DNA from 3 places in the Plantactinospora sp. ZYX-F-223 genome. Region 3 is predicted to be linked to each of the others. Evidence: riboswitches for the same ligand, from Rfam matches in the RefSeq annotation. Region 3 holds a riboswitch; each other region holds the start of a gene.
The links. Region 3 has a riboswitch for cyclic di-AMP ahead of AAH979_RS27505 (C40 family peptidase). Riboswitches for the same ligand answer to the same signal wherever they lie in the genome.
Positions count from the first base shown of each region.

Region 1: it holds a riboswitch for cyclic di-AMP, as region 3 does, so the genes downstream of both, AAH979_RS28335 (hypothetical protein) here and AAH979_RS27505 (C40 family peptidase) in region 3, are expected to answer to the same signal.
Region 2: it holds a riboswitch for cyclic di-AMP, as region 3 does, so the genes downstream of both, AAH979_RS37520 (C39 family peptidase) here and AAH979_RS27505 (C40 family peptidase) in region 3, are expected to answer to the same signal.

Region 1 is NZ_JBDJAV010000031.1:57,884-70,633, reverse strand. It holds gene AAH979_RS28340 (cellulose-binding domain-containing protein) at 1-1,071, shown strand, start outside; gene AAH979_RS28335 (hypothetical protein) at 1,183-2,187, opposite strand; cyclic di-AMP (ydaO/yuaA leader) riboswitch at 2,293-2,420, opposite strand; gene AAH979_RS28330 (cation diffusion facilitator family transporter) at 2,670-3,584, opposite strand; gene AAH979_RS28325 (FtsX-like permease family protein) at 3,736-6,276, opposite strand; gene AAH979_RS28320 (aminoglycoside phosphotransferase family protein) at 6,573-7,511, opposite strand; gene AAH979_RS28315 (hypothetical protein) at 7,722-7,949, opposite strand; gene AAH979_RS28310 (helix-turn-helix transcriptional regulator) at 8,428-9,222, shown strand; gene AAH979_RS28305 (DUF397 domain-containing protein) at 9,203-9,385, shown strand; gene AAH979_RS28300 (AAA family ATPase) at 9,585-11,708, opposite strand; gene AAH979_RS28295 (alpha/beta hydrolase) at 11,860-12,750, opposite strand, start outside.
Region 2 is NZ_JBDJAV010000060.1:32,900-45,649, forward strand. It holds gene AAH979_RS37465 (amino acid transporter) at 468-2,444, shown strand; gene sigJ (RNA polymerase sigma factor SigJ) at 2,826-3,812, opposite strand; gene wrbA (NAD(P)H:quinone oxidoreductase) at 3,955-4,563, shown strand; gene AAH979_RS37480 (hypothetical protein) at 4,675-4,950, opposite strand; gene AAH979_RS37485 (hypothetical protein) at 4,931-5,092, shown strand; gene AAH979_RS37490 (DUF6153 family protein) at 5,169-5,645, shown strand; gene AAH979_RS37495 (DUF305 domain-containing protein) at 5,744-6,391, shown strand; partial or broken gene AAH979_RS37500 (metal-sensitive transcriptional regulator) at 6,571-6,904, shown strand; gene AAH979_RS37505 (TetR/AcrR family transcriptional regulator) at 6,998-7,573, opposite strand; gene AAH979_RS37510 (hypothetical protein) at 7,601-7,924, shown strand; gene AAH979_RS37515 (DUF2269 domain-containing protein) at 8,017-8,613, shown strand; cyclic di-AMP (ydaO/yuaA leader) riboswitch at 8,776-8,919, shown strand; gene AAH979_RS37520 (C39 family peptidase) at 8,925-9,710, shown strand; gene AAH979_RS37525 (NADP-dependent oxidoreductase) at 10,070-11,035, opposite strand; gene AAH979_RS37530 (Gfo/Idh/MocA family oxidoreductase) at 11,032-12,186, opposite strand; gene AAH979_RS37535 (TetR/AcrR family transcriptional regulator) at 12,270-12,750, opposite strand, start outside.
Region 3 is NZ_JBDJAV010000030.1:3,329-8,838, forward strand. It holds gene AAH979_RS27490 (zinc metalloprotease) at 1-671, shown strand, start outside; gene AAH979_RS27495 (pyridoxamine 5'-phosphate oxidase family protein) at 673-1,245, opposite strand; gene dcd (dCTP deaminase) at 1,346-1,924, shown strand; gene AAH979_RS27505 (C40 family peptidase) at 2,078-3,118, opposite strand; cyclic di-AMP (ydaO/yuaA leader) riboswitch at 3,131-3,271, opposite strand; gene AAH979_RS27510 (peptidoglycan recognition family protein) at 3,538-5,510, shown strand, end outside.

The sequences.
Region 1 (12,750 bases), on a different contig from region 3:
GCAATCCGGGTGACCGCCGGGGACACCCCGGTCAACGGCTGGACCGTGACCTGGACCTACGGTGGCGACCAGCGGATCACCAACAGTTGGAACGCCCAGGTCAGCCAGTCCGGCGCGACCGTGACCGCCCGGAACGTGGCCTGGAACGGGTCGCTGCCGGCCGGTGGCTCCACCGAGTTCGGCGTGCAGGGCAGCTATGCCGCCAGTTCGGCGGCACCGACCGGGTTCACCCTCAACGGCGAGCCGTGCAACGGTGCCGAGCCGACCACTCCGCCCACGACGGCGCCGCCGACGACCAGGCCGCCGACGACTCCGCCCACCAGCGTCCCGCCGACGGTCACCCCGCCGCCGACGGTCCCGCCGACCACCCCGCCGCCGAGCGGCTGCGGTACGGCGGTGCTCTGCGACGGCTTCGAGAACCAGACCGGCACGGCGCCCTCCGGCGACTGGAGCGTCAGCTATCCGGACTGCTCGGGCAGCGGCACCGCCAGCATCGACACCTCGGTCGCGCACCAGGGCACCCGGTCGGTACGCATCAACGGCGCCGTCGGCTACTGCAACCACGTCTTCGTCGGCTCCACCCGGGACCTCGGCGCCGTCGGGGCGGTCCGCTACGCCCGGCTCTGGGTCCGGCACACCACCGCGCTGCCGACCTCGCACGTGACCTTCCTGGCCATGCGGGACGCCAACGACGGCAACCGTGACCTGCGGATGGGCGGCCAGAACGCCGCCCTACAGTGGAACCGGGCCTCGGACGACGCCACCCTCCCGGAGCAGAGCCCGAACGGTGTCGCGCTCAGCGCGCCGCTGCCGGTCAACCAGTGGACCTGCCTGGAGTTCATGGTGGACGGCGCGCAGGGCCGGCTCTCCACCTGGGTCAACGGCACCGCGGTGACCGGGCTGACCGCCGACGGTACGCCCACACACGACGTCGACGGACAGTGGTACAACCGGGCCAACTGGCGGCCGAGCCTCACCGACCTGCGGCTGGGCTGGGAGAGCTACGGCGAGGGCGCCGACACGCTCTGGTTCGACGACGTGGCGCTCGGCTCGACCCGGATCGGCTGCTGACCGGTGCACCCGGTCGGGGTTCCGGCCGGGTGCGAACCGAGAACCGCCGGCACTGCCCAGGGGTGGCGGGCGGTGCCGGCGGTCCGCGATCGGTGCCTCAGGTGCGGTCGATCAGTTCATCGACAGGTGCACGTGGTTGGTGTGGTCGCTGGACGGGTCACCGTTGCCCCCGTTGTACGTCTTCCAACCGCTGCTCGGCAGCCAGATCTGCTTGAACCAGATCACGTACAGCACGCCCAGTCGATCGGCGTTTCGCACGAAGTACGCCGCCAGGTTGTTGCCGTACGTCCGGTCGCCGCCGGTCGCCACCCCGCCGAACCCGTTCCGCTGGGCGGCGAAGTCGCACGCCTGCCCCTTCGGATGCTCGCCGCTGCCACCACTGCGGAAGCAGGAGACGAACCGGGTGAAGCCGGCCGCCTGGGCCTGCTTCAGCGCGTGCAGCGTCCGCGCGGTGATGCAGCCGCTGGTGGTCGGGTCGTCGAGACTGCACGACTCGTCGGGGAAGGAGCCGTCGGGATTGCGGGGTGCCGGTCGCGCCGACCCGCCGCCGCTGCCGCTGATCCCCGAGCCGGCGCCGCCGCTGTTGTTCGCCGCCGCCAAGGCCCGTTCGGCCTGCTTCTTGCGGGTCTCCATCACCTCGACCTGCTTGCGCTGCTCGCCGACCTCCTTGTCGAGCGCCGCCTTGGCCTGGGTCTCCTTGTCCAGGCTCTCCCGCAACCCGCGCAACTCCCGGCTCTCGTTCGCCGAGATGGTGTCGAGTGCGGCGGCCCGGTCCACCAGACTGGTCGGAGAACCGCTGTTGAGCAGGGCGGAGACCTGCCCGAGCCGACCGGTCCGGTACGCCATGTCGGCCATCTCGGCGACCCGTTCGCTCCGGGTCGCCACCTCGGTACGCAGCGCGGCGAGCTGCTGGTTCAGTTCATTCTGCCGCTTGACGGAGTTGGCCAACCTGTTCTTGGCGGTCAGGTAGCCCTTGCTGGCGGCCTGGAGCTGCTCGCGCAGGCTGTCGGTGCCTCCGTCGATGTCGTCCCCGCCGGGTGCCGCGGCCAGCGTCCCGGGGGTCGCGTACTCCGGTGCCGCGGCGGCGGGTGCGCCGCCGAGTGCCGCGAGGACCATGCCCAGGGCGACGGCCACGGTCGTCGCGGCCTTCCGGGGCGGTCTCGTGGCTCTCCGCGCGGACGCCGGAGCCTGTCGGGTGGGTGCCAGGAACGGCATATGACAATGTCCTTCCGTCAGCCGCCGACCGGGTTAGCTGACGGGTTCGGGACGGAAGATCCCTACCGCTGGAGCGGATGCACCCCTGGTACGTGGTTCCCCGGCTCGCGTGTGCGATTAGGCGACGGCCTCCGCAGGCGCCGGAGGGCGCCGCCCGGCGGAGACCGGAGCCGAGCCTACCGGCAGTTGCCGCCCGGGGATACGTGGCGTTGCCGGAGTTAGATTCGCGATTCTCCTACTTCGCAAGGATGTATCCGGACAAAAACCTCAAGCACCGGGTCGAAACTTAAGATGCCGCTAACTATCGGTGAGCCTCGACGTCTGCTGAGGCGGAATTCCGACAGTTTCCGGCCGGCCGCGCTGTGACGCAGCGTCGCGACCGGTCACCAGTCGGTGGGCCCGCAGCCCCCGGGGGCGGTGTTCGGCTCGACCTGGAGGGTGGCGTGCGAGATGTGGAAGTCCTCGCGCAACGCCGACCGGGCCGCGGCGAGTACGGTACCGACCTCCGCGTCGCTGTCCAGCCTCAGGTGCGCCGAGGCCACCTCCATGCCGGAGGTGAGGGTCCAGACGTGCAGGTCGTGTACGTCGCAGACCCCGGGTACGCCGGCCAGCCGGGCGCGTACGGCGGCCACGTCGAGGTGCTCGGGCGCGGCCTGCACCAGGATGCGTACGGCGGTCCGGCCGAGCCGCCAGGTGCGGGGCAGGATGAACAGCCCGACCGCCAGGGCCACGATCGGATCGGCCCAGCGCCAGCCGGTCAGGATGATCACCACAGCGGCGACGATCACGCCTACCGAGTTGAGCAGGTCCGCGAGCACTTCGAGGTAGGCGCCGCGCACGTTGATGCTCTCCCGCGCCCCGGCCCGGAGCAGGCCGAACGCGGCGGCGTTGGCCAGCAGGCCGAGCACGGCCACCAGCAGCATCGGACCGGCCGCGACCCGGGGCGGGTCGTCGAACCGGCGTACCGCCTCGACCAGCACGTAGAGCGCCACCCCGAACAGCAGTACCGCGTTGGCCAGCGCGGCCAGCACCTCCAGGCGGTAGAGCCCGAAGGTCCGCTGCGGGTCGCCGGCCGCCCGCCGGGCCGCCGTGATCGCGGCCAGCGCCATCCCGATCCCGAGCACGTCGGTGAACATGTGCCCGGCGTCGGAGAGCAGCGCGAGCGAGCCGGTGACCAGCGCGGCGACCGTCTCGACCACCATCAGGACGGCGAGCAGCCCGAAGGCGGCCCAGAGCCGTCCCCGGTGCCGTTCCGCCGCCCGGGTCAACTGCCCCCCGTGGTCGTGCCCGGCCCCCAACGCCCCCTCCTTCCGCCGTGGTCGCCCCCGCCGTCGATACTGCCGGCCGGGCGGCGGCGGGAACCCGTCCTGTGCGGAATCGGTGACCCGTCCTACCAGAGAACGACGGTGACCCGTCCCTACCGGAGAACGACGGACGGGCGTGCCCGGCTCACCCGTCGTCGCCGAGGGTGGCGACGATCGGGGCCCGGGCGGCCCGGCGGGCCGGCAGCAGGCTGGCCAGCACCGCCGCCGAGGCGGCCAGCGCGGCGCAGAGGGCGAGCTGCCCGACGGGTACGGCCGGCAGCCCGTGCCCGTAGCTGCTGATCAGGCCCATCGCCGCCGTCCAGCCGAGGCCGAGCCCGAGAGTGATCCCGGACAGCGCCCCGACCGCACCGGCCAGGCCCGCCTCGGTCAGCAGCATGGTCGCCAGTTGCCGGCGGGACAGGCCCAGCGCCCGGACCGTCGCCGACTCCCGGCGGCGCTCGACGACCGAGAGCGCGAGCGTGTTGCCGATGCCCAGCACGGCGATCAGCACCGACATGCCGAGCAGGGCCGCGAAGATCCCCAGCAGCTCGTCGAGGGTGCGGGACAGCGCGTCCGCCTGGTCGGCGAGACCGCGTACCCGGACCGCCGGTTGGTCGGCCAGGGCCGCGTCCAGCGCCTGCCGGCCGGCCGCCGTCGACACCCCCGGAGCGAGGTCGACCAGCAGCCGGTCCGGCTCCCCGGGGCCGTACGCGGCGACGAACGACGCCCAGGGGACCAGGGCGGCACCGTCGACCGGGCTGTCGTCGTAGACCGCCACCACGGTCAGCGGCCCCGGTGGGCCGAGGCCGAGCGCGATCCGGTCGCCGACCCCGATGGCCCGGTCGGCGGCGAGCTGCCGGCTCACCGCCACCGTGCCCGGGGCCAGCCCGGCCAGGCTGCCGGCGGTCACCTCGGGGCGGATCGGTCCGTGCAGCCGCTCGGGCGGTACCGCCCAGACCCGGATCCGGTCGTCCAGCGGCGAGTTGGCCAGGCGTACCTCGGCGACGGTGCCGAACGCCGGATCGGGGCGGAGCCGCTGCGCCAGCCCGGGCGGCAGCGGGCCGCGTACCGCCGCCGGGGAGCCGTCGGTGCGGACCCGGTCGAGTACGAAGTCCACCGGGAAGTTCTCGGCCAGCTCCCGTCCGGCCTGCTCCCGGGCGGTCGCCAGCAGCACGCTGAACATCGCCATCAGGGCCACCCCGATGGTCAGCGCGGTGCTGGTCGCCGCCGCCCGCCGGGGATTGCGTCGGGCGTTCGCTACGGCCAGCCGTACCACCGGACCGAAGACCCGGGCCGGCAGCCAGCCGACCAGCCGGACCGCCCGGGGGACCAGCAGCGGGGCCGCCACCACCGCGCCGAGGAAGGCGACCATGCCGCCGCCGAGCACCAGCGGCAGCCCGGGAAAGGCCAGCGGCAGCCCGACCAGTACGGCCAGCCCGCCGACCCCGGCCAGGCCGAGCGCGACGGCGATTCGGGTACGGCGGCGCCGGCCGCCGCCGGCCTCGACGGCGTCCCGGGACCGCAGTGCGGCCAGCGGCGCCACCCGGCTCGCCTCCACCGCCGGCACCAGCGCGGCCAGCACCGTGACCAGGGTGCCGAAGCCGAGCGCGACGAGTACGGTCGGCCAGCGCACCACCGGGGCGTGCAGCGGGATGTCCGAGGCGACCAGCTCACGACCCCGGATCAGCCCGTACCCGACGAGCAGGCTGGCCAGCAGCCCGCCGACCGAGGCGAGCAGGCCGAGGATGCCCGCCTCCAGGAGTACGGCGCCGCGCACCTGCGCCCGGGAGGCGCCGACGCAGCGGAGCAGGCTGACCTCCCGGACCCGCTGCGCGCCGAGCATGGCGAAGGTGTTGTAGATGACGAACGCCGAGACGGTGAGCGAGACCAGGCCGAAGCCGAGCAGTACGGCGAGGAAGCCGTCGACGTACTTGGCCGCCTGCCGGGCGAGCCGGTCCCGCAGGGCCGCCCCGGTCAGGGCGCGCGTGCCCGGGCCGACCGCCTCGGCGATCCGGTCCCGCAGCCGGGCCGGGTCGGTGCCCTCGGTGGCCCGGACCACCACCTGGGCGTAGTCGGCGGTACCGGTCAGCGTGCCGAGGTCGGCCGGGGTCAGCGCGGCGACGGCGGAGCCGCCGAAGAGCCGGTTCACCCCGAGGTCCAGCGCGCCGACCAGGCGCAGCCGGTGCGCCGTGCCGGCCCGGTCCAGCACGGTCACCGGGCCGTCGAGCGCGAAACCGGCGCCGGCCACGGTGGCCCGGTCCAGGGCGATCTCGCCGGCGCTGTGCGGCAGCCGTCCGGCCGCCACGTCGTACGGGGCCAGCGCGGCGTCACCCGGCACCGACAGGGCGTACCCGATGTGGTCCTGGCTGGTGATCAGCTTGCCGTTCCGGTCGAGTACGCCCAGCCAGGCCACCACCCGCCCGTCCACTGCCGCGACACCGTCGACGGCCGCCACCCGGCGTACCGTCGCCGGGGTGAGCAGCCCGTGCTCCGGCTCCACCACCACGTCCACGTTCCGGGCCGACCGGGCCAGATCGGTGTAGAACGCCGCCCGGGCGGTGTCGCCGTAGACCAGGGTGCCGGCGAGGAAGCCGACCGCCACCACCACCGCGAACCCGGTCAGCACCACCCGTACGGCGTGCGCGCGCAGCCCGGCCAGGGCGAGCCGGAGCAGCGGGCGGTTCATCCGCCGGGCCGGGCGACGGGGTGCACCGGTTCGACGGGGCGCATCGGGCCAGTGTCGCCGGAGGCGGGGCGCGGCGGCGCCGAGCTGTCGAGATGCGGACAGCCCGGCGCCGGCCCGACGTACGCGCGCTGCCGCGCGCGCGGCCGGGCCGCCGACGAGGAGAACGGACACACCCTCGCCCTGTACGCGGGCGGGATGGGACTCCGCAACGTCGCGCTCGCTCCGGACCTGACTGAATACTCCGGCCGGGGATTACGATCATGGATCGCTGCGGGCTTGCCGGGCGTAGCGGCTGGTCATGGCTTGGGCGTGGTGACGGCGCCGCCGACGTATTCGGAGAAGATCTCGCCGAGGACGCGCAGTGCGTTCGCGGCCGACTCGTCGGCATCGCCCAGGTTGTAGGAGCAGGTGACGAGCGTCTTCCAGAGGGCCCAGCCGCGCCCGTGCGCCCATGTCGCATCGTCGACGGACAGTCGCTCCCGGAACGCCTGCCGGCCGTCGGCGGTCAGCAATGTCCATGCGATCGCCAGGTCACAGGCCGGATCGCCGACGCCGCATGTCCCGAAGTCGATGACAGCCGCCAGCTCGCCGTCGTTGAGCAGGAGATTTCCCTGGGCGACGTCACCGTGGAACCAGCTCTCCACACCGTCCCAGCGTGCGTCCAGTGCGCTCTTCCAGATCTCGCGGGCCAGGTCGACATCGACATGGCCGTCGAGTGTTGTGAGCGCGCGTTGCGCTTGCCCATCGTAGGTACGCAGCGTGCCGCCCCGGTACCAGTTGTGCTGTCCGGGGCGGGGGCCGTCAGTGGTATCGATGCTCTGCAAGGCCGCCAGGAACTCGGCCAGGTCGAGCGCGAATCGGACGGGGGCGGCGATACGGTCCGTGCTCGCAGGTTCGCCGTCGAGCCATTGGTAGATCGACCACGGGTAGGGGTAGGCCTCGTCAGGTTCGCCCTTCACCAGTGGGGCGGGGATGGGCAGCGGGAGTCGGGGGGCGAGCGCCGGAAGCCACTTGTGTTCCTTGTCGACCGCCTCGGCGTACTCGGATGCGCTCGGCAGACGCACCAACATCTGCGGGCCGAGGTGGAAGGTCCAGTTGTCCCAGCCACCGTTGGCTACGGGCTGAACCGGGAGGTCGGCCCACTGCGGGAACTGGCCGGCGACGAGCCGACGCACCTGTTCCGCGTCGACGGCAACACGCTGGGGCGGGGGACCGAGATGCGGTGTGTCGCTCACTGAACATCCTTGTCTGACAAGGGAAGTTGGGGTGGGACCTGGACGACAGCCCGCCGCTTGGGCACACCCATAGCTACTCCGGCGGCCACCATCAATCATGGACGGTTGTGGACTGACCATGAGGCAGCGGTGCTGCCCGGCCACCTGGCGGTCACGCACCCGCCGTCGGGCGATGTGCCGTTCCCATCGCGCCCATGGCCCGATCACGGTCTACACCCGCTCGGCGTGCCGGGCTCGGTGCTGCTGTGCCGGAGTCAGGCCGCCCGCCTGACCGTTGGCCAGGTGTGCCCGGGTCGGCCCGTTCCACCCGTCGTACCGGCCTGCGTTGCGGGAGTCGGGGAAGTCGATCCACGGGCGCTGTGGCTCCGCCGGCTGCGAGGGTGGTGGCGGCGCTTCCTCGTGCCCGACCTGTGCTTCCCGGGCGATCCTGGCGTCCACCGTGGCAGCCCGGACCGCCCGGCGGAACTCGGCACCCGTCAGGGACGCACTCTCGGCGGGTGCGGTGTCGGCACGCGCCGATCGTGTGCTCCTACTACCCCGCCGGGGGTAGTAGGAGCACACGCAGGGATCCGAGTCGGGGCAGATCCATCGATGTCCGCACCAGCAATAGCGCCACAAGCGCCACCAGACCCGACGATGGCGGAATCTGGTCCCACGAACCTGTCCCATTCTTTTGCCCTCCCGTTCCGGTAAACAACAGGAAAGGGGGCGGTGCCCGTGTCCCGTACGAGCAACCGCCCCCGTTGACGGAAAGACAACCACTGCCGGGGCGGATCTTGCGGGCCACGCCCCCGGCATGTTGAAGCGGGCCGTTGTAATGGCTCCTCCGTCTGGCCTCCACCCTGGACCGTGACGTTGCGATAACGGAAGATGTACTAAGGACACTCGTGGCCTACATCCGGACGGAGGGGCGCAGTTGGCCGACACGAACGAGTTTCGTCATCTGTTGCGCAAGCTTCGGACAGAGCAAGGACTGTCTCAGGATGCCGTGGGCGCTGCGGTGCACGTCAGTGGCTCTCAGGTGGGCCACTACGAGTCGGGTCGGAGCGTCCCGCCCGATGACATGGCCGAACGGCTGGACGGGGTACTTCAGGCCAGCGGCGAACTTCGGGCCAGCGCCAATCGATCCCGGGGTGAGGCTGTCGCACCGTGGCTGCGCCCGTGGGCGGACAACGAGAGTCGCGCGATTGCGCTCCGAACCTTCGAGCACTCCGTCATTCCCGGATTGCTCCAAACGGAGGCGTACGCGCGGGCGATCATTGAGATCGGCGGACACACCCTGGAGCAGGTCGAGGAGGCCGTGAGGATCCGACTGGCGCGACAAGCCAGGGTTCTCGACCGACCCGATCCGGCCATTCTGACGGCGATCATCGGAGAGGGGGTCCTGCGCCCCCGTGGTGCGGTCATGAAGGCGCAGCTTGAGCACCTTGTAGACGTCGGGTGCCGCCCGAACGTCCACGTCCGAGTGGTGCCATTCTCCGCCGGGCTTCATTCGGGGATGACAGGTGCGTTCGCCCTCGCCACCCTGCCGGATGGGGCGACGGTGGTCTACATGGACGCGCTTCGAGAGGGTACCGTCGGATCACAGGTGCGCGATGTCCGGCACGCGGTCATCGCGTGGGAGTCGGTCAACGCGCGCGCACTACCCTGTGAGATGTCCCGCGACCTCATTTTGAAGGCGATTGATGATCATGACCCCGAAGTGGCGTAAGTCGTCCCGCTCTGGGAGCAACGCCGGCAACTGCGTAGAGGTTGCCGACAACCTCCCCGGCCGGGTACTGGTCCGGGACACCAAGGACCGGGACGGCGGAACGCTGACCTTCGGTCCGGCCGCCTGGCGGGCGTTCGTCAACCTGGCGAAGACGCACGCCTGACACCGAGGTACCGACGAACCAGCCACCAGGACCGGTCACAGCCGGCCCCAGAACGGCGCAAAGCCCTCGGCCCGGGGTAGACCCGGGTCCGGGGGCTTCGCCATCTCGGAGGCCGCCGCCAGGGGCGGCCCGGCCACCCGACCCGGCAACCGACACCGCTCCGGCGCCCGACCCGCACCGACCCATGGGCCGGGAGCCGTCACGCCGGGTCGACGGTGGTGAGCCGCTGGGTGGCCCGGGAGAGCGCGACGTAGAGGGTGCGTACCCCGGCGGCCGAGTCCGCCCGGATCTCGGTCGGGCCGACCAGCACGACGCCGTCGTACTCCAGGCCCTTGGCCTGCATGGTGTCGACCACCTGGAGGCGCGGGTCGGCGGCCGGCTCCAGCCAGCCGGCGACCTCGGCCCGGCGGTCGACCGCGCTGATCACCCCGACCGTCCCCTCGACCTCGGTGAGCAGCTTCGCCACCGCCTCCCGGACCGCGTCCGGTAGTTCGGCGGCCGGCACCACCAGCTCGACCGGGGGTATCCCGGTGGCCCGCACCGCGACCGGCAGCGGCAGGTCGGGGAAGACCTGGCGGATCACCCGGGCCGCCGCCGCGAAGATCTCCGCCGAGTTGCGGTAGTTGGTGGTGAGGGTGAACTCGTGCCGGGGGCGCCGGCCCAGCGCCTTGTCCTGGGCCCGGGACAGCTCGGCCGGGTCGCCGGTCCAGGCGGTCTGGGCCGGGTCGCCGACCACGGTCCAGGAGGCGAGCCGGCCCCGGCGGCCCAGCATCCGCCACTGCATCGGGGAGACGTCCTGGGACTCGTCGACCACCACGTGGGCGTACTCGCGGTAGTCGGCCGGCCGTTCGGCGGCGGCGTCCCGGCCGGTCCGGGCCGAGCGCTGCCGGTCCGCGTACGTGGTCACCTCGCGGACCCCGCCGGCCAACTGGTACGGGTCGCGGTTGCGCCGCGCCGGTCGGGGCGGCCGGCCCAGCAGGTGGTCGAGTTCGTCCAGGAGTGCGACGTCGGCGACGGTCGGCCCCGCGCTGCCCAGCGTCCGGTACGCCTCGGCGAGCAGCCGGGTCTCGGCCCGGGACAGGATCCCGGCGGTGTACCGGCGCAGCCGCTCCGGCTCGGCCAACCAGGGCAGTACGTGTCGGGGGTGCAGTCGGGGCCACCAGGCGCGCAGGAAGTCCCGGAACTCGGGCCGCTCGGCGATGTCGTCCTCGAAGGTCCGCTGGTCGGGCAGCCGGCCGACCCGCAGTTCCTGGGCCTGTGCCCAGAGCGCGGCGAAGATGCCGTCGAAGCCGGCCCGGCGTACCTCGTTGCGGCGGGCGCCCGGCGGCAGCGCCCGGGTCCGGATCCGCTCCAGCTCGGCGCCGTGCAGCCGGAGCAGCTCGCCCCGGTAGAGCAGCCGCAGCTCGGTGGGGGCGTCCGGGACCTGGTCCCGGACCGCCCGCTCCAGCACCCGGCGCATCCGCAGCGAGCCCTTGACCGCCGCGACCGCCACCGGATCGGTACGGGTGGCCTGCACGCCGTCGAAGAGCGAGCCGAGCGAGTGCAGGGTGGCGGCGTTCTCGCCGAGCGAGGGGAGCACCGAGGCGATGTAGTCGACGAAGACGGCGGACGGGCCCACCACCAGCACCCCGCCGCCGGCGAACCGGTTGCGGTCGGAGTAGAGCAGGTAGGCGGCCCGGTGCAGGGCCACCGCCGTCTTGCCGGTGCCCGGACCGCCGGAGACCACGGTCACCCCGCCGGCCGGAGAGCGGATCGCCTCGTCCTGTTCCCGTTGGATGGTGGCGACGATGTCGCGCATCTCCCGGCCGGTGGTCCGGGACAGGGTGGCGAGCATGGCGCCGTCGCCGACCACCCGCATCCCGTCCGGTGCCGCCGCCGGGTCGAGTAGGTCGTCGGAGATCCGGGTCACCCGCTCGCCGCTGGAGGTGATCACGCGGCGGCGTACGACCCCCTGCGGATCGGCCGCGGTGGCCTGGTAGAACGCGGCGGCGGCCGGTGCCCGCCAGTCGATCACCAGCGGTTCGGCATGCTCGCCGCGTACGCCGAGCCGGCCGACGTGCAGCACCTGCCCGGTGTTCAGGTCCAGCCGGCCGAAGACCAGCCCCTCGTGCTCGGCGTCCAGGGTGTGCCGGCGCCGGGCGGCGTGGAAGACCATCGCGTCCCGTTCCACCAGCGCGCCGAAGTTGCCGACCCGGGCCAGTTGGTAGCCCTCCCGCTCGGCCAGCACGGCGGAGTGCCGCAACTGCGCCAGCCGGGCGTAGACCCGGTCCAGGTGGCGCTGTTCGGCTTCGATCTCCTGCCGCAGCGTGGTGTGGTCGGTCAACGCGTCTGCTCCCGGAGATCGATCTGCGGCGACGCGGCCGTCCGGCACCGGAGGTCCGGACGGCCGCGCGCCGAATTGCCAGGAAGCGAGGGTACGCCGTGCCTGCGCCTCCCGGCTCGGCCGCGCCAGTCGCGCAGCGCCCCGATCCGGCTCAGGGGCATGGAGCGCCGCGCCGGGCGGCGACCCGTCTGGGCTGTTCGAGGATGGTCACGGCGCGTCGCGCCCGGGCGGCGGCGGTCGCCTTCCGGGTGATCTTCGTCGCCGGCCGGACCCGGTCGACGACCGAGCGGAGCGCGGCGGTGACCTCGTCGGGGCGTTCCAGCATCAGCATGTGGCCGGCGCCGGGGCAGACGGTCAGCGCGGCCGAGGGCAGCGCCTCGCTGATCGACAGCGTGCAGGGCGGTGGGGTGAGCCGGTCGCGGTCGCCGACCAGGGCCGCCACCGGCAGGTCGCCGAGGGTGGCGAGCGTCTCCAGCCGTTGCTGCGCCCCGATGGAGGGCCGGAACCCGCCGATCGAGACGAGCGAGGCCCGGGCCACCGCCGACGTGGTCAGCCGGATGTCGGCCGGGTCGCAGACGTCGCCGAAGAGCAGCCAGCGCAGGGTCGGGCGGAGCGCGTGCAGCAGGGGTGCCGGGGTACGCCAGCCGCCGCACCGGGCCAGTAGCCCGGCGCAGGTGGTCTCGGTGACCCGGATCAGCCGGGCCAGCGGTGCCGGTACGCCGTACCCGGTGTGCGTGTGGCCCTCGGCGGTGGTGGCGACGAAGACGAGCCCGGCGACCCGGCGGGCGAAGTCGGCGGGGTGCCGGTGGGCGTACTCCATCACCGTCATGCCGCCCATCGAATGCCCGACCAGCACCACCGGCCCGGTCGGCGCCACCTGGGCCAGCACCTCGGCCAGGTCGTCGCCGAGCCGGGCGAGGGTGGCCGAGCGCAGCGTGGTCGGGCCGGACCGGCCGTGTCCGCGCGCATCGTAGCAGACCACCCGGACGGTGGCGCCGTACGTCTCGCGCAGCGCGGCGAGCTGCCGGTGCCAGGTGCGCCC
Region 2 (12,750 bases), on a different contig from region 3:
CCGTCGCTGACCTCCCCGACCGCGAGCGGGCACCACCGGCTCCTGGTGTGGGGTCGCCACGGCGTGGCTCGTACCGGCGGGGCCTCGACGGCGCCGGGACATGGCACGGCCGCGCTGGCAGCCCGAAGGCGACCGGCCGCGACCGGCGCCCTTTGCATACCGGACCCCGGGCCGGTTACCGCTGCCAGACGTAGCCCGGCCCGGCCGACAAGCCGACGGCTCGATCCGGTCGCAGGGTAGGTGCCAGCGCCCTGGAAGCAAGGTGTCTGACAGCTCTCATACCCCGGTGCTGGCGATCTTGACGCTTCCTTGACGGCTGTGGTCGTTGACCAGGCCAGCCCACTGCCATAAGCATGGCGAGCCGGTCGAAACGGCTGTCCACGTCGAGGGACCGGCATGTGGCGATGAGCGGGTGCCTCGGGCGGTCCTGGCCGCCGCGGCGGGGGTGCGTGTCCTGGGGAGGACTGATGAGGGTGACCGGCGATCTCGCGGTGCCGGACGTGGTGGAAAGACCCGGCAGCAAGCCGGCGCCGACCGGCCGGTTGACGGGGTGGTTGCTACGGCATCAGGTACAGCCGGTCGGGCCGGCGGCGGGCGAGGCCCACGCCCAGCCGCACACCTGGTGGAAAGTGATGTGCCTGACCGGAGTCGACTACTTCTCCAGCCTGGCCTACGTGCCGGCGATCGCCGCACTGGCGGCCGGGGCGGTGTCACCGTTGGCGACGTTGCTGATCGTGGCGTTGACCCTGCTGGGAATGCTGCCGATGTACCGGCGGGTGACCCGGGAGAGCCCGCACGGCGCCGGCTCGGTCGCGATGCTGGAGAACCTGCTGCCATTCTGGTGGGGCAAGCTGTTCGTACTGGTCCTGCTCGGCTTCGTCGCGACGTCGTGGATCATCACGATCACACTGTCCGCGGCGGACGCCTCCGTGCACGTGGTGGAGAACCCGTACCTACCGGCCGCCCTGCACGGCCACGAGGTAGCGCTGACCGTCGTCCTGCTACTGGTGCTGGGCGGAGTGTTCCTGCTCGGCTTCAGCGAAGCGGTCAGCGTGGCGATCCCGCTGGTCGCGGTCTTCCTCGGAATGAATACGGTGATCATCCTGGCCGGGCTGGTCGAGGTCGTCACCACCCCCGCGGCGCTGTCGGCGTGGACCGACGCGCTCACCACCGACGGCGTCGGAGGTCTGGCCGGGCCGGCCCTGCTGGCGTTCCCGCTGCTGGTGCTGGGCCTGTCCGGGTTCGAGACAGGGGTGAGCATGATGCCGCTGGTCGCCGCGGACGGCACCGACGAACGGCAACGGCTGGAATCCCGGATCCGCAACACCCGCAAACTGCTCACCGCCGCCGCCGTCATCATGAGCGTCTACCTGCTGGCGAGCAGCTTCGTCACCACCGTGCTGATCCCCGCCGACGAGTTCCAGCCCGGCGGTGACGCCAACGGCCGGGCGCTGGCCTGGCTCGCCCACCACCAGCTCGGCGAGGCGTTCGGCACCGTCTACGACATCAGCACCATTCTCATCCTCTGGTTCGCCGGCGCGTCGGCGATGGCCGGCCTGGTCAACATCGTGCCGCGCTACCTGCCGTCGTACGGGATGGCGCCGGAGTGGGGCCGCGCCGTCCGTCCGGTGGTGCTGGTCTACACCGTGATCTGCGTGGCGATCACGATCGCCTTCGGGGCCGACGTCAACGCCCAGGCCGGCGCGTACGCGACCGGGATCCTTGCGATGATGGTCTCCGGCGCCTTCGCGGTCACCGTCTCGGCGGCACGCCGCCGGCAGCGCCTCGGCGTGGCCGGGTTCGGACTGCTCACCGCCGTGCTGCTCTACGCCCTGGCCAGCAACATCGTCGAGAAGCCCGACGGGATCGCGATCTCCGGGGTGTTCATCGCCGGGATCATCGTCGTGTCGCTGATCTCCCGGGTATCCCGCACCACCGAGCTACGGGCCGACCGCATCGAGTTCGACCTGGCCGCCCGCCAGTTCGTCACCGATTCCCTGGCGCACGACGGGGCGCTGAACCTGATCGCAAACCGACGCCAGGTTGGCGACGCCGCCGAGTACGCCGGCAAGGAACGCGAGCAGCGCACCGACAATCCGGTGCCGGGCAGCGCCGACGTGCTGTTCCTAGAGATCGACGTGGTCGACCCGTCGGCCTTCAGTGACACCCTGACCGTGCGGGGTGTCGACGTCGACGGGCACCGGGTTCTGCGTGCGGAGTCCCCGGCCGCGCCGAACGCGATCGCGGCGATCCTGCTCGCCCTGCGTGACACCACTGGTGTCCGACCGCACTGCTACTTCGCCTGGGCCGAAGGCAGCCCCCTGGTGCACATGTTCCGCTACTTCCTCCTCGGCCGCGGCGACACGGCCCCGGTGGTACGCGAAATCATCCGCCGGAACGAACCGGATCCCGGCCGCCGGCCGGGCATCCACGTCGGAAGTTGAACCTGGAAGCGGCTGGTGGGGTCGTTTGTGACAGCGATCGTTAGTTGGCCGGCCTCGCGCTTCTGAGCGGCAGCAGAGTGATACCTCGAGGAACAGCGTGATCGGCACGTTCGCGGCGCGGAACAGCTTCAGTGCGAGCGGGTTCTTCTCCCAGCCGTCGTCGATGGTGATGAAAGCGATTTTCTGCGTCGTGGGGATGCGGCTGAAGAAGCTGGCCGTCCCGTCCTTGGGCAGCGTCACCTTGGTCGGGGCGGGCGCCGGCGGGAACTTGGGGATCCGGCCGCGTAGGTTCGCCGGCAACGCGGCCAGCGCGGGGCCTCGACGGCCGCCGCTTCCGGAGCTGTCAGCCAGTAAACCTTTTTCAACTGGACCGCGCGGCGCTCACGCACCGCGTCCGACCTTGCGGTCCGCCGGACCGCAAGGGGAGGTTGAAAAAGGTTCAGTGGTCCAGGAGCGGAGCTTGTCGGGGTTGAGTACGGCCCAGATGTGGTTGATGCGGTCGTCGGTGACGTCGAACGCCATCACCGACACGGTGACGCCGTCCCGCTGAGCCACCAGTCCGGGTTGACCGTTGACCGTGCACTCCTGGAGCGTTACGCTGGCCGCCACGGCGGGCCGGCCGACGAAGAAGCGGGCAACCTGCTCGGCGCCCTCGACCGGGTGGAGCGCGGCGGTGACCAACCCTCCGCCGTCGCCGGTCGCCGTGGCGTCGGGGGCCAGCAGGCCGATGAGTGCGTCGATGTCCTTGGCCTCCCACGCGCGCTTGAAGGCCCGGACGACGTCTGCACGCCGGGCTGACGAGCCCGGGTCAGGCCGCGGGACGCGGATGCGCCGGCGGGCCGACGCGGCGAGCTGGCGGCATGCCGCCGGGCTACGGCCGACGATCGCGGCCACGTCGGCGAAGGGGTAGCCGAAGACGTCGTGCAGGATGAACGCGACCCGCTCGGCAGGGGTCATCGCGTCGAGTACGACCAGGAAGGCCATGCTGACCGACTCGTCGAGGGTGACCCGGTCGGCCGGGTCGAGGCCGCCGCCGGACCGCCCGCTGATCCACTCCGCCCGGTCAGGCAGCGGCTCCGGGATCCATTCGCCCACGTAACGCTCGCGCCTGATCCGCGCCGAGCGGAGCAGGTCCAGGCAGATACGGCTGGCAACGGTCGTCAGCCAGGCGCCGGGAGAGTCGATGTCCTCCTGCTGCCGGGGGGACATGGCGTACCAGCGGGCGTAGGTCTCCTGTACGACGTCCTCCGCGTCGGCCAGGGAGCCCAGCAGCCGGTACGCGAGGTTGGTCAGCCGACGCCGCTCGCCGACGATCGCGCTCAGGCTCGGGTCGGGCCGACCGGGTCCCGGCTCGGACGGGTTGGTCATGGGTTTCACCGGCTCCTTCAGACGATCTGGCTCACCTCTCACGACGAACCGTCGCCCCGAATTGTGAGGTCCGCACGTCGCCTCACATCTCGTCGGGCTGTCTCGTCGTACCGGTCAGAACCGCACAGGAAGGAAACCGATCGTGGAACCCGTGCACGTCGCGATCATCTACTACAGCTCCACCGGCACCATACACACGTTGGCGCAAGCCGCCGCCGGAGGCGCCGAGAAGGCCGGCGCCACCGTGCGACTGCGCAAGGTCGCCGAAACCGCCCCGCCGGAGGCGGTCAGCGCCAGGCCGGAGTGGGACCGACACCTGAAGGACACCGCCGACATCGCCGAGGCCAGCCACGACGATCTGGATTGGGCTGACGCGGTGCTGTTCGGCACTCCCACCCGCTACGGCAACCCGGCCAGCCAGCTGCGCGCATTCATTGACACCACGGGCCCGCTGTGGTTCCAGGGCAAGCTCGCCGACAAGGTGTACTCGGCCTTCACCTCCTCCAGCACCGCTCACGGCGGACAGGAGTCCACCCTCTTGGCGCTGGCGAACACGTTCTGCCACTGGGGCGGCATCATCGTGCCCCCCGGCTACACCGACCCCATCCAGTTCCAGTCCGGCAACCCCTACGGCACCTCCCACGTGGTCGGCGACGGCCCGCCTGGTGAGGTGATCCTGCAGGCGGCCCGCCACCAGGCCCGCCGGGTCGTCGACATCGCCGCCTGCCTCAAGGCCGGCCGCGCCGCCTGATCGCGCGCAGGACACCGATGGCGCCGGTCGCGGCGCGGGCGGGGTCCCGGCGGTGGGTGCGAGGGAAGGGTGTTGACGATCGGTTCGTGACGGCAGACCGCGACACCCTTCTCACCGCGCGGCACGTGAAGATCGACGACTGGCTCGGCGGCACACAAGGCCGAGGGTGGCGGCGTCCAGACCGTCGTCGCCGACGACCCGCGGGACGCCGGCCAGATTGACCTGGTCCAGCACCTGCGGCAGGAAGCCGACAGGTTCCGTCGCGGCGACTTCACCGACCCCGCGAGCATCCACGGCGGCCGTTTTCCCGGACTCGCCGTCCTCCGCGACAGCGCCGGGAAGATCACTATCGAGTATGAGGAGACCGGTGACGATCGCCCGGATCACCTACACCACCAGCGACCCGGCGATCGTCACCGCCCTGCACGCCTGGTTCGACGCCCAGGTCAGCGACCATGGCGTACACGCGACGCCCGCAGCGCCCTCGCCGACGACGCCCGCGCCGGCTACGACATCGACTTACCGTTGACCACAGCGATCCCCGTATCGAGTGGTGGTTGCGACAGCCGGCACGCCGGAATTCCCCGCTGGCTACGATGACCATGATGGCAGCCATGACCCGACACCAGCTCGGCCGCGTACTTGCGGCGGGCCTGTCATCGGTTCGGCTGCTTGCCCTGCTCGGCGCCCTCGTCGGCGTGATCGTCATGCACCAGCTCGCCGGGACGGTTGCACCCGGCGGTCATCATCACCACGATTCGGGCGGGCCGGGGCCCGACGTGGCGGTGGCCCAGGCGATGACGCCCGGGGATGTGGGGCAGGCGGTGGTCGACCGCGGAGCCCAGGCATGCCCGCCGGAACACCCATGTCCCACGACTCCGCATGGACATCCCGGACAGGTGTGCCAGTTCACCTCCCAGGGCCACGGACTGGCCGCCCCGGCACCGGCTCTGACCCCGGCACCCAGCGTCTTTCAATCCATCACGCCAGCGCTGTCACCGCTAACGGCGGCGAATGACGCGGCGGACGGCAGCGGCTGCGGCCCTCCGTCACTGACCGCGTTGTCCATCTGGCGAATCTAGGCCGACTCCCTGCCGGTACCGATCCGCCCGCTGCGGGCGGGTCGGCCGGACACGCCTGCCTTCGATCTTTCGTTCTCGTTACAGGGAGTCACTTCGTCATGCGCACCAACCGACACGTTTTCCGGCTCGCTGGGCTGGTCGTGGCCACCCTCGTGCCGGTGGCCCTTGCCGCCGGCTGCGGCGGCGCCTCGCACGGAGGCGGCCACGGCGACGATCAGGCCGCCGCCACCGCCAGCCCCACTGGTACCGCGTCCGCCACCGTGGCGTACAACCAGGCGGACATCGCGTTCGCTCAGGGGATGGTTCCGCACCACCAGCAGGCGGTGCAGATGGCTGAGCTCGGCGAAGCCAGGGCCAGCGGCCCGAAGGTCAAGGAACTCGCCGCGAAGATCAAGGCGGCGCAGCAGCCCGAGATCGAGCAGATGACGGCCATGCTGCGAGACTGGGGCGTGCCCATGCCGTCGCCGTCGAGTGGCGGGCATGGCACGCACGGCGGCAGCCCCACCGGGGCGATGCCGGGAATGATGTCCGAGCAGGACATGGCCTCGCTGGAGAAGGCTGACGGCGGCGAGTTCGACCGCATGTTCCTGGAGATGATGATCCAGCATCACCAGGGAGCGGTGCAGATGTCCGACACCGAACTGCAGCAGGGCCAAAACCCGGCCGCGAAGGACCTGGCCGCGAAGATCAAGGCGGATCAGACCGCGGAGATCGGCCAGATGCGGAGCATGCTCAGCGGTAAGTAGCTGATCAGTGAACCTTTTTCAACCTGGACCGCGCGACGCTCACGCACCGCGTCCGACCTTGCGGTCCGCCGGACCGCAAGGGGAGGTTGAAAAAGGTTCAGTGGCGGGTGGGCCGGGTGTACCCGGCCCACCCGCCCGGCTTGTTCTCCGGACAACGTCACCCCGGATCGGGCAGCGAGGTGCACGTCGACCGGAAGAGCCCGCCGACGCCGTGGACCGGGGGACCCGCGTCGCGGACCGCCAGCCCAGCGCGGAACTCACGCGTTCGCGATGCCCTAGCCGGCGGTGGTGACAGCGGCTCGAATCCCGAGAAGATGGTCGACGACGACCGCTATTGCATCGACGTGCTCACCCAGATCTCCGCGATCCAGGCGGCACTGGACAAAGGTGGCCCTCGGCCTGCTCGACGGCCACGCCCGGCACTGTATGCGCGAAGGCGTCGTCGAGGACCGCACGGAGGAGATGGCCGCGGAGATGATGGCCGCAGTGGGACACCTGATCAGGCGGAGCTGACTCGGTACCAACCGTGGCGGAGACCTGTCCGCGCCGCACGACCTCAAATCGCAGGGCAGCCGTACGGCCCGAATCACCGGTCGCCTCGGTGGTTCACGCCGGCGGCCGTAACCCCGTCAAGGTGACGGTGACCAGGCGCGTCACCGCCGCCTCGGACGGCAGGCCGCCGGCTGCGGTGAGCGCGCCCAGACAGTAGGCCGCGAGCTCCTCTGGCGCGACATCTCCGCGAACGTCGCCTACGGCGGCGGCCTCGGCACACAGGTCCCGGACCAGATCGTGGAGCTCGCGCTGGGCCTGTGCGAGTTGTTCTCCGCGATGCAACACCGCGGAAAGATCACCGCCGTGCCGCCCACGCTCGTGGACGATGCGCGCGTAGTGCTCCAGCACCGCGCTGAGCTGCTCGCCGGGCCGGCCGGGCTGGTTGCGGCGCTCGGCGAGCTGGTCGAGGTGCCCGGCCACGTGTCGCTCGTGCCACGCCCGCAGGATCGCCTCGACGTCCGGGAAGTACTTGTACAGCGTCGCCCGCCCGATGCCGGCCTTCTCCGCGACCTGCGACATCGTCACCGACAGCGGCCCGTGCGCGGCCGCCAGCGACCAGGTCGCGTCCAGAATCGCGTCGCGGACATCGCGCCGGTGCGCCTCGATCGTCTCGTTCCACAGTCTAGGCACGTCACCAGGATACACCATGACGATCCGATGACGATCTGGCTTGACAGCGACAGTCTGTCTCGTAAAACTGGGGTCGAATCCGGATCACGACAAACTCGTCCCTGCCTCGGAGAACCCATGCCTGACTCACCTGGCCACGCCGCCCTCGATCCCGGCACCAGCCGCGCAGCCACCCCAGCCTGGGTGAAAGTGTTCGGTATCGGCATCGGTGCGCTGGTGCTGCTGCTCCTCCTCGGGATGTTCGCCGGCGGTGGCCACGGCCCCAGCCGTCACCTGCCCACCGGTGACACCCCCACCTCCGGCGTGCCCGGCACATCCGGCGGTCACATGCCGCCCGAGGGCGGCCATTGAACCTTTTTCAACCTGGACCGCGCGACGCTCACGCACCGCGTCCGACCTTGCGGTCCGCCGGACCGCAAGGGGAGGTTGAAAAAGGTTCATTGATGATGGGTCCCCGCCTGCGCCGGTTCGCGCTTACCGCGCATGTCACGTTCTCCGTCGGCTGGCTCGGCGCCGTCCTGGTCTTCGTCGTCCTCGCCGCCGTCGGGCTAGCCAACCAGGACACGCAGCTGGTACGAGCCGCCTACCTGGCGATGGAACCGGTCACCTGGTACGCCCTCGTGCCCCTGAGCATCGCCTCGCTCGTGACCGGAATCGTCCAGGCATCAGGCACCAGTTGGGGCCTCACCCGACACTACTGGGTTCTGTTCAAACTCATCCTGAACATCCTGGCCACCGCCGTCCTGCTGATGTACACGCAGACAGTCGGCCACATCGCGCAAGCGGCCACCGACCCGGCGTTGCCGGGAAACGACCTGCGTGGCTTGGGAACCTCGCCGCTGCTTCACGGGACCGCCGCGCTGCTGCTTCTGCTCGTCACCACCATCCTGTCCGTGTACAAGCCGCGCGGCGCTATCTCGTACCGGACGGACCGACGCCGCATGCGACGAGGAGCACTCGCGCTTCGACAGCGGCCTACCCAAGCCGTGCAGACGGTCGACCGCCTTCACGGCCGGTATCACCGGAGGACCCGTTCGTGACGTTTTCCAACATCCTTTACGTCGCTGCGTATACCTGGCCGGGAACGCACGCGATGTGAGTGCGGTGGCTCACATGATTGGGTGAGCGTTTGGCATCCCTGATCGGCTCCTCGTAGCCTCGGCGCCGCCTGATTCGGTTGTCAGTCATTGACCAATGGCGTCGAATCGGGCCCGCCTAATCGCTTTCAGCGAGCCGGGGACCCATCGCATCTTGGGGTGAATCCGTAGGCCAAGAGGCCAGGTAGGGCATCCTCTTTCCCCGCCCGAACCCGTCAGCTAACCCGGTCGGCGGCATGGGAAGGAGACCATGCATGCTCGAAGAACCACCGCGTAGCCTGTTCCGACCTGGCGCCCTTCGCCGGGCACAGAGGCTGGGCCTATTGTCCGCCGCCGTCGTGACAGCCGCGACAGCCGCGACAGCCGGAGCCCTGCTCAACCAACCGCCAGAGGGAACCTCCAGCGGCGCCACAGCGCAGTCACTTGTTCCGGCCGCCGCCGACCCGGACACCGGGGCGTCGACCGGTCCTGAATCCCGTTCGGTGGCACCTGCCGACGAGCCGTCACAACCGGCGCAGCCCGATGCTCCCGCAGAAAAAGTGCTCGACGCGTCCTTCGAGTATCAGCCCAACTTCTACTACTGCGGGCCCGCCGCGGTGCGTAACGCACTCAGCGCTCGTGGAATCGATGTGAGCCAGGACCAGCTTGCCCGGGGCCTGCGAACCACGGTCAACGGCACTGACTCCGCCGAGGACACGACTCGTGTGCTCAACGAGATGGTCGGAAGCAACTGGTACCGCACCCGGATGATTCCGGGGCAGGACGCGACACCCGCGCAGATGGATCGACTCCAGGCCGACGTGGTGCGGGCGACCAGCAACGGCTACGCCATCGTGGCGAACATCGCCGGCGGCGCCACCGATGCCGACGGGACGTGGCATGACTTCCCGGGCGGGCACTACATCGCACTCGTCGGCTACAGCGACGACGGGCGCATGGTGAAGGTGTCGGACTCATCGGGGATGTTCGGTCCGGCCAGCTACTGGATGAGCACAATCAACATGGCGAACTGGATCGGAACCCGCGGCTACTCCGCCTGATCACCCCACCCTTCGGCCCAAAGACGAGGTCGACGGGCAAGCTGCCGGTGGCCGGTGCAACCGCTGGCCTACCGGCAGCGTCGCCGCGACAGTGGCTACCACCTGTTCCTGAAGGCACGCCGGAATCTGCCTCTGGCGCCCCGCTGGACGCCTGTGTGGCAGCCGGGGCGGTTGCAGGTGGGGCGTTGTTGTCGGCGGGCGGGGCTGCCGTCGCGGCCTGTCACCTTCGGCGAACTGGGCCACCACGACCCGCCAGCACACCCCGCCCGATGGGAGGGCTTCCGGTAGGCCGCGTCGACCCCGGCTGGTGTCCCGCCACCGGGACGCGATCCCGGTCTGGTGCCGTGGCGACCGACTCGTCAACCTGATAACTCGATGACGAGTCGGCCCCGGACGCCGCCGGCCGCCAGGAGCCGATGGGCTTGCGCCGCATGCTCCGGCGGGAAGGTGTCGGCGACTCGGAGGCTGAGCCGTCCTTCGTCGGCGAGCCGGCGGAGCAGGTCGAGTTTGTCGCGTCGCCCGTCGTAGTCGTGCACGTAGGCGTAGACGAGGGTCACGCCGCGCGTCGCGGCCGCCCGCTCGAACGCCGGGTGGTCCGGCACGCCGCGTACGTAGGCCAGGGAGCCGCCGCGGCGGATCGCCGTGAGCAGCGGGGCGCCGATGATCGCGGTGTCGACGACCGCGTCGACACCGTCGGTGGTGAGCGCGCGGAAGCAATCGGCGACCCCAGGCCCGCGGGCGACGGTGCGGTCGGCGCCCAGCGACGCGACGAGGTCGGCGTCTTGTGGGGCGGCGTCGGCCAGCACGCGGTGCCCGGCGGCCTTGGCCAGTTGTACGGCGTAGCCGCCGACCGCCCCGGCCGCGCCGGTGACGGCGAGGGTGCTGCCCGGGGTCAGGCGTAGCTGGTCAAGGGCATGCAGGGCGGTGAGCCCGTTCATCGGGAGCGTGGCCGCCTCGGCGTGACTCGCCCCGGCCGGTGCCGGGACGACCCACGACTCGGGAAGCACGACCCATTCGGCGTACCCGCCGCCGGCCGGGCGGGTGGGGTTGACCATTGCCATCACGCGGTCGCCGATAGCGAGGCGGCGGTTGGTGCCGGAGCCGATCTCGTCGATGGTGCCGGCGACGTCCAGGCCGGGGATGACCGGTTCCGTTCCGCGTTGCCGGATAGGCGTCACGCCGGCCCGGATCAGGGTGTCGGCGGGGTTGACGGCCGCGGCGCGTACCCGGATCCGGACCTCGCCCGGTCCGGCGTGCGGAGTCGGCCGCTCGACGACCTCCAGTACCTCGGGTCCGCCGTGGCGCAGCAGCCCTATCGCTCTCACGTCATTGACTCCGACTGTTCAGGGCGGCCGGCGCCAGGGCGCCGGCCGGTGGTTGGTCCCTTCAGGGATCGGGCGACGCCGGTGTGCGAGGAGCGTTCGACGGCGTCGATGAGGCGGTGCCGGTTGAGAGCGTGCTCGAAGTCGGACACGGTGTGGGTGCCGTCGGCCAGGTCGCGGGCGAACTGCGCGTAGAGCCGCGCGACGCTTCCGGCCGGGGTCTGGGCCAGGTCCGTGGGGATCCCGTCCGAGTAGGACGCGGGAACTTCGATGGTGGTGGCGGTGGTGTCCGCGCCGCGGCCACCGGCGAGGGTGAGCTGGGCGACTTGCATGTTGCCCCAGGCCGAGGTCAGGACGAGGTCGCCGTCGGTGCCGTTGATCTCCCATCGGAGGTTTTCGCCGCGTGACGCGCCGCCGCGATAGAAGACCGAGGCGGCCGCACCGGAGGTGAGCGTGCCGATCAGGGCGACCTGATCGGGCACCGTGACCGGGATCCTGCTGCCGTCCTCGGTGACGGTCGCCTCCTTGCGTCCCACCACGAGGTTGGCCGCGACCGTGTCGAACTCGCCGAGTACGAAATGCAGCGGGTCGAGGGCGTGCAGCGTGGCGGAGGTGAGCGGGGTGGCGCCGTTGGCGTTGTCGAACCAGTAGGCCTGGTTGTGGCTGTCCACCTCGCCGCCCCAGACCATGCCGGAGCCGACCAGTGTGGTGCCGAGCACCTCGCCGACGTACCCGTCGCGAACCAGGTCTGCGGCGTGCTGGACCTCGGGGGCGTATCGTCCCTGGAGCCCGACCACGGTACGGGCGCCGGCCCGGCGGGCCAGTTCGGCGAGGCGCTCCGCTTCGGCCAGTCCGTTGGCGAGCGGCCACTCGCTGTAGACCATCTTGCCCGCCTGGAGAGCTGCCGAGATCAGCTCGAAGTGCTGGGTGACCTGGACCGCGACGACGACCAGCTCGACCCGGGGATCGGCGAGAAGGCGGCGGTGGTCGTCGTATCCGGGCACCCCGTACTTGGCCGCCGCAGCCTCCGCCGAGCTACGACGGGACGTGCTGACCGCATGCAGTTCGAACGCCGGCGACGCCGCGATCACCGGAATGTGCGAGACCGACGCCCACGCGCCGGGCCCGATGATGCCTACGCCTGTCGGTTTCATCCTTCTTCCTTCGAAAAGGTATCTTGAGCGAGCGTTACAGGATTTGGGAACGGCAAAAGGCCGGACCGCGCCCGGGGAACCGGTCAGTCCAGGCAACTCAGCGCGACCTCGGCGGACCGCATCAAGGTGGCCCGGTCGGGGTTGATCCCGCCCATCACCCGCAGGCCCTGGAGGCTGGTCACCAGGAACGTAGCGAGGTCGGTGGCGCTGCGGTCGGCCGGGATCTGACCGCGTAGCTGGCCCTCGGCGAGCACGTCGAAGAGGGCGGACTCCAGCGATCGAGTCGTCGACCGGAGCCGCTCGGCGACCCGCGGGTCGTCCCGGGTCCGCTCGATCGTGGCGCCGACGATCAGACATGCCAGGCGTTTCCCGTCCCGGGCGATCTCATCCACCGCGCCGACGAAAACCTCGCGGATGACCTCTCGGGCGTCGTTGCCCGAGCGCAGCATGTCGATCAGTGGCGTCGCGTACCGCTGCCGGTAGAGGTCGAGCGCGGCCAGGTACAGCCCTTCCTTGCTGCCGAAGGCGGCATAGATCGAGCCGCTGCCCAGGCCGGTCGCCTTG
Region 3 (5,510 bases):
CCGTCAACGTGGTGTTCCACGTGATCAGCGAGCGGCGGACCCGGGCCGACGGGGACATCCCACTGTCACTGATCAACGCCCAACTGAAGGTGTTGAACGACTCGTTCGGCGGGCGTACCGGTGGGGCCTGGACGCCGTTCCACTTCAGGCTGAGGAAGGTGAACCGGGTGGTGAACCCGGCCTGGTATCCGATCGTGCCGGAGAGCCCGGCGGAGGCGCAGATGAAGCGTGCGCTGCGGGTCGGCGGCAAGCACACCCTGAACGTCTACACCGGACTACTGGACGACGAACTGCTCGGCTGGGCGTCCTTTCCGAAGCGCGAATTCGACCCGCACGACGGGGTGGTGGTACTCGCCGAGTCGCTGCCGGGCGGCACGGCGGCGCCGTACAACGCGGGCGACACCGCCACCCACGAGATCGGACACTGGCTGAACCTCTACCACACCTTCCAGGAGGGCTGCGCGGGTCGAGGCGATCACGTCTTCGACACGCCCGCCGAGGCGGAGCCGGGCTTCGGCTGCCCGCAGCGACGGGACACCTGCACGACGAGGCCGGGCCTCGACCCGATCCACAACTTCATGGACTACTCGGTCGACGCCTGCATGTACGAGTTCACCTTTGGGCAGGCGCTCCGGATGCTCAGGGCGTGGAAGGCGTTCCGCGAGCCGTAGGTCAGGACGCCGGGACCGGCGCCTCTTCGACGGCCCGGCGCCGGCCGCGTCGCTTTGGCGCGGCGGCGGCACTGCCCTCGGGACCGCCGGCCGCGCCGGCCGGGTCGAGCCAGACCTGCACGGCGGGACGCTCGGACCGGTCTCCGGCGGCGAGCGGCGTGGCGCCGTTGCTGCCGTGCCGGGCGACCATCGCCACGTCGACGGTGAACTCGAAGAGCCGCCAGTCGACCTGCGGTGCGGCCCGCAGGTTGCCGGCGAGCTGGTCCACCCGCGCCTGGTCGGTCACCGGTCGGGCCCGGCCGGCGACGTACGCCTCGTCGTCGCTGTCCTCGGGAGGGAACGAGTGCAGCGCGTAGCGCCCGTCCCGTTCGAGGTCGCGCCGCTTCGGAGAGTCGACGACGAAACAGAAGAGTCCCTCGTCGGTGATGACCGGGGACACCGGGTGCACGCGCGGCCCACCGTCGGCGCGCACGGTCGCCAGGTAGCCGAGACCCGGGCCGTACTGCTGGATGAGGACGCGGATCGCGTCGGCGAGTCGGGGCTCGTCAGAGGCGAATTCGGACCAGGATGCCATGGGTACATTCTATCGAACACATGTTCGATCACCTACCCCGATCCCACCCATCGGCGAGGTCGCGGCCCGTCGACTTCGCACGACTCGCTAAGGTGATCCGGTGCTGCTCTCCGACCACGACCTAGTGATCGAGATCAAGGCGGGCACGCTCGCGCTCGAGCCGTTCGAGCCCGCGCTGGTGCAGCCGTCGAGCATCGACGTACGCCTGGACCGGCTCTTCCGGGTCTTCAACAACCACCTCTACACGCACATCGACCCGGCGGTGCAGCAGGACGACCTGACCTCGCTGGTCGACGTGCCGGACGGCGAGCCGTTCGTGCTGCACCCGGGTGAGTTCGTGCTCGCCTCCACGCTGGAGGTGATCTCCCTCGGCGACCAGTTGGCGGGAAGACTCGAAGGAAAATCGAGTCTAGGCCGGCTCGGCCTGCTCACCCACTCGACCGCGGGCTTCATCGACCCCGGCTTCTCCGGGCACGTCACGCTGGAGCTGTCGAACGTGGCCAACCTGCCGATCCGGCTCTGGCCCGGGATGAAGATCGGTCAGCTCTGCATCTTCCGGCTCTCGTCGCCGTCCGCCCACCCGTACGGGTCGGCCGTCTACGGCTCGCGCTACCAGGGGCAGCGCGGCCCCACCCCGAGCCGCTCCTGGCAGAACTGGCGCACCTGGCCCACCCGCTGACGCTGCGGTCGACAGCGGCAGCACGCCGGCACCGAACGGCCCGGACCGGGCCCGACCGGAAGCTGGAACGCGAACCAGGACCGAACGGCAAGAACCCCCGCCGCAGCTGAGCTGCGCGACGGGGGTTCTGCCGTTGACTCGGTCCGACAGGCGTCAGCCGGGTCTGCCGAAGCTGTGGATCTCGCCGTCGTCCATCCGCTTCATCTTGATCGGTTCGCCGGCCCGGGAGGCGTGCACGATCCAGCCGTCGCCGACGTACATGCCGACGTGGCTGAGGTCGGCGTAGTAGAAGACCAGGTCACCGGGGCGTAGCGCGGAGCGGCTGATGCTGGCCGTCTGGCTGCGCTGCGCCCGGGCGTTGTGCGGCAGCGATACGCCGCCCTGGTTCCAGGCCGCCAGGGTCAGGCCAGAGCAGTCGTACGAGCCGGGGCCTTCGGCACCCCACTTGTACGGCTTGCCGATCTGGGCACAGGCGAACTTGACCGCCTTGCCGGCCGCACCTCCGGGGTAGGTGGCCGGGCAGGGTGCGGGCCGCAGCGGGCCGGCCGAGCCGTTCCCGTACGCCTGGATCCGCAGCTTCTGCAACCGCTCGACCTCGGCGTCGATCTCCTTCTTCTTCGCCGCCAGCTCTTTCTCGGTCTTGGTCAACTGGCTGACCAGCCGGTCCAGCGGAGCCTTCTGGGAGGCGTACTTGTCCTTGAGGTCGACGACCGCCTGCACCTCGCGCTGCTGCTGCCGCGCGAACTGGTCGAGCACCGAGAGCTGGCCGACCAGCGCGGTCGGCGACTTCGAGGTGAGCAGAGCGTTGACCGCCGAGGCCTTGTCACCCTTGTACGCCTGCACCGCGAAGTCGCTCACCCGGTTCATCGCGGCGTCGATCTGCGACTGGAGCGGGGCGATCTTCTTCTGCAGGGCGGCGGCCTGCTTCTTCTTCGCGGCCAGGTCCTGCCGGGTGGCGTTGTGCTTCTCGACGACCGGCTCCAGCTTGCGCCAGGCGGTGTCGATCTGCTGCTCGATCTCGGCCACCGACGGTTCGGCGAGCGCCGGCGTCGTGCCGGTGAGCAACACCGCGGCGCTGGCCAGTGCGGTGAGCGCGATGGCGAGAATGGACCTTCGAGGGCGCGGTTTCGCGTTCCCGGCGTCGGTGGATGCCGACCGGAGGGATGGCGACCGCGACGGGGCAGGGGGAGCCACCGGGGTCCGTACTCCTTCTTCCGTAGCCCGCCTACCGGGTTAGCTGACGGGTTCGGGCGGGAAGATTGTCGCCCTACCGCGTGAGACGCGGATTCACCCCATGAAGCTCGGGTCCCCGGTTCGCTGAGTGTGACGATTCGGCGGTGTCGAGACGTCGCCGCCCGGCTAGGCGGCCTGCCGTCGGCTCGACGGTCCCCAACACTAGAGAAGGGTGTTATCCAAACGCAACCCCGTGATCTGAGTCGATTCGTTAGGTATCGGACCGGTCGCTGACGGTGGGAGCCACTGGGACACGCCGAACACGCTGCGTGTCGGTGAAAGTTTTCTGCATAGCGACGAGCTTTGTCGGCAGGTATTGACGGGCACCGGTCCCGGGTGGAGGGTGATCTTCAGGCCCACCCCCGGCTCATGGAGGTTCGATGCTTCCCACCAGACACCCGCTGAGCAGGAGAATCGCGATCGGGGCCGCGGTCGTCGGCGCCGCCGCGCTGCTGCCGGCCAGCCCCGCGCCAGCCACCGTCACATCCCCCGACACCCGGCAACAGGAGTACGCCGCCGCGGCGGCCGAGTTCGGCGTACCCGAGAGCGTGCTGCTCGGCGTCTCCTATCTGGAATCTCGCTGGGACACGAACGCCGGCACGCCGAGCACCAGCGGCGGGTACGGCCCGATGCACCTGACCGACGTCGCCGGGCTGGCCGCCGAGCCGGAACACCCCGAGCACGGCGAGGACCGGCGCGGTGACGACGCCCGACCCGCCCGACCGGTGACCGGACCGGCCGGCCCGTACGCCGACCGGACCGGCGACGCACCGCCCGGCGGGCAGACCCTGGACGCCGCCGCCGCGCTGACCGGGGTCGACGAACACCTACTCCGCGCCGAACCGGCGGCGAACATCCGGGGCGGGGCGGCGCTGCTGGCGTCGTACCAGCAGGCGCTGGCCGCGCCGACAGGCCCGGCCAGCGACCCGGCGGCCTGGTACGGCGCGGTGGCCCGGTACGCCGGCAGCGACCGCGCGGACGCCGCGGCGGCCTTCGCCGACGAGGTGTACCGGACCCTCGCCGAGGGCGCCACCCGGACCACCGACGACGGCCATCGGATCACCCTGCCCGGCCGCCCCGGGATCGCACCGCAGCGCTCCTGGTTGGACCGGCTCGGCCTGCCCGGCACGCCCCGCCCGGACGGGCTGGAGTGCCCGCGCGACATCTCCTGCGAGTGGATCCCGGCCCCCTACCAGGCGTTCGGGGACGGCGACTACGGCAACCACGACCTCTCCGACCGGCCGGGCCGGCAGAAGATCGAGTACATCGTCATCCACGACACCGAGGGCAGCTACGACACCACGCTGCGGCTGGTGCAGGACCCGACCTACGTGAGCTGGCAGTACACGCTCCGCTCGGCGGACGGGCACATCGCGCAGCACGTGAAGGGCAAGGACGTGGCCTGGCACGCCGGCAACTGGTACGTCAACGCCAAGGCGATCGGCCTCGAACACGAGGGCTTCGCCGCCCAGGGCACCTGGTACACCGAGGCGATGTACCGGACCTCGGCCAAACTCGTCCGCTACCTCGCCGACCGGTACGACATCCCGCTGGACCGCGACCACGTCATCGGGCACGACAACGTCCCGGGCATCCTGCCGGCGAACGTGCGCGGCATGCACTGGGACCCGGGCCCGTACTGGGACTGGTCGCACTACTTCGACCTGCTCAAGGCGCCGTTCCGGGGCGTCGGCATCCCGGCCGCCGGCCTGGTCACCATCGACCCGGACTTCGCCACCAACCGGCCGGCCTTCACCGGCTGCGAGACCGCCGGGGTGCCGTGCCCGGCCCGGGGATCGTCGTCGGTGATCCTGCGTACCGCGCCAGCCGCCGACGCGCCGCTGGTGAACGACATCGCGCTGCGCCCGGACGGCACCCCGAACACCATGCACATCTCCGACCACGGTGCCCGGGCCTCGGCCGGGCAGACCTACGCGCTCGCCGGCCGGCAGGGCGACTGGACGGCGATCTGGTATCTCGGGCAGAAGGCGTGGTTCCACAACCCGAGGGGCAACCCGACCGCGAAGTGGGCGCTCGGGCTGGTCGCGACGCCGAAGCCGGGCCGGGCGACGATCCCGGTGTACGGCAGGGCGTACCCGGAGCCGGACGCCTATCCGGCCGGCGTGCCGGTGCAGGCGGTCACGCCGTTGCAGTACACCCTCGCCGCCGGGCAGCGGTACGCCGTCGGCAACGTGCTGCCCAGCGAGTACTACCGGGCCACCACCTTCGACGGCTCGTCACCCGGTGACTGGACGGTGGTCCGGGGCGACCTGAGGTACGTCCAGATCCAGTTCGGTCACCGGATCATGTTCGTCAACGCCGACGACGTACACCTGCTGCCGTCGCCGATCGG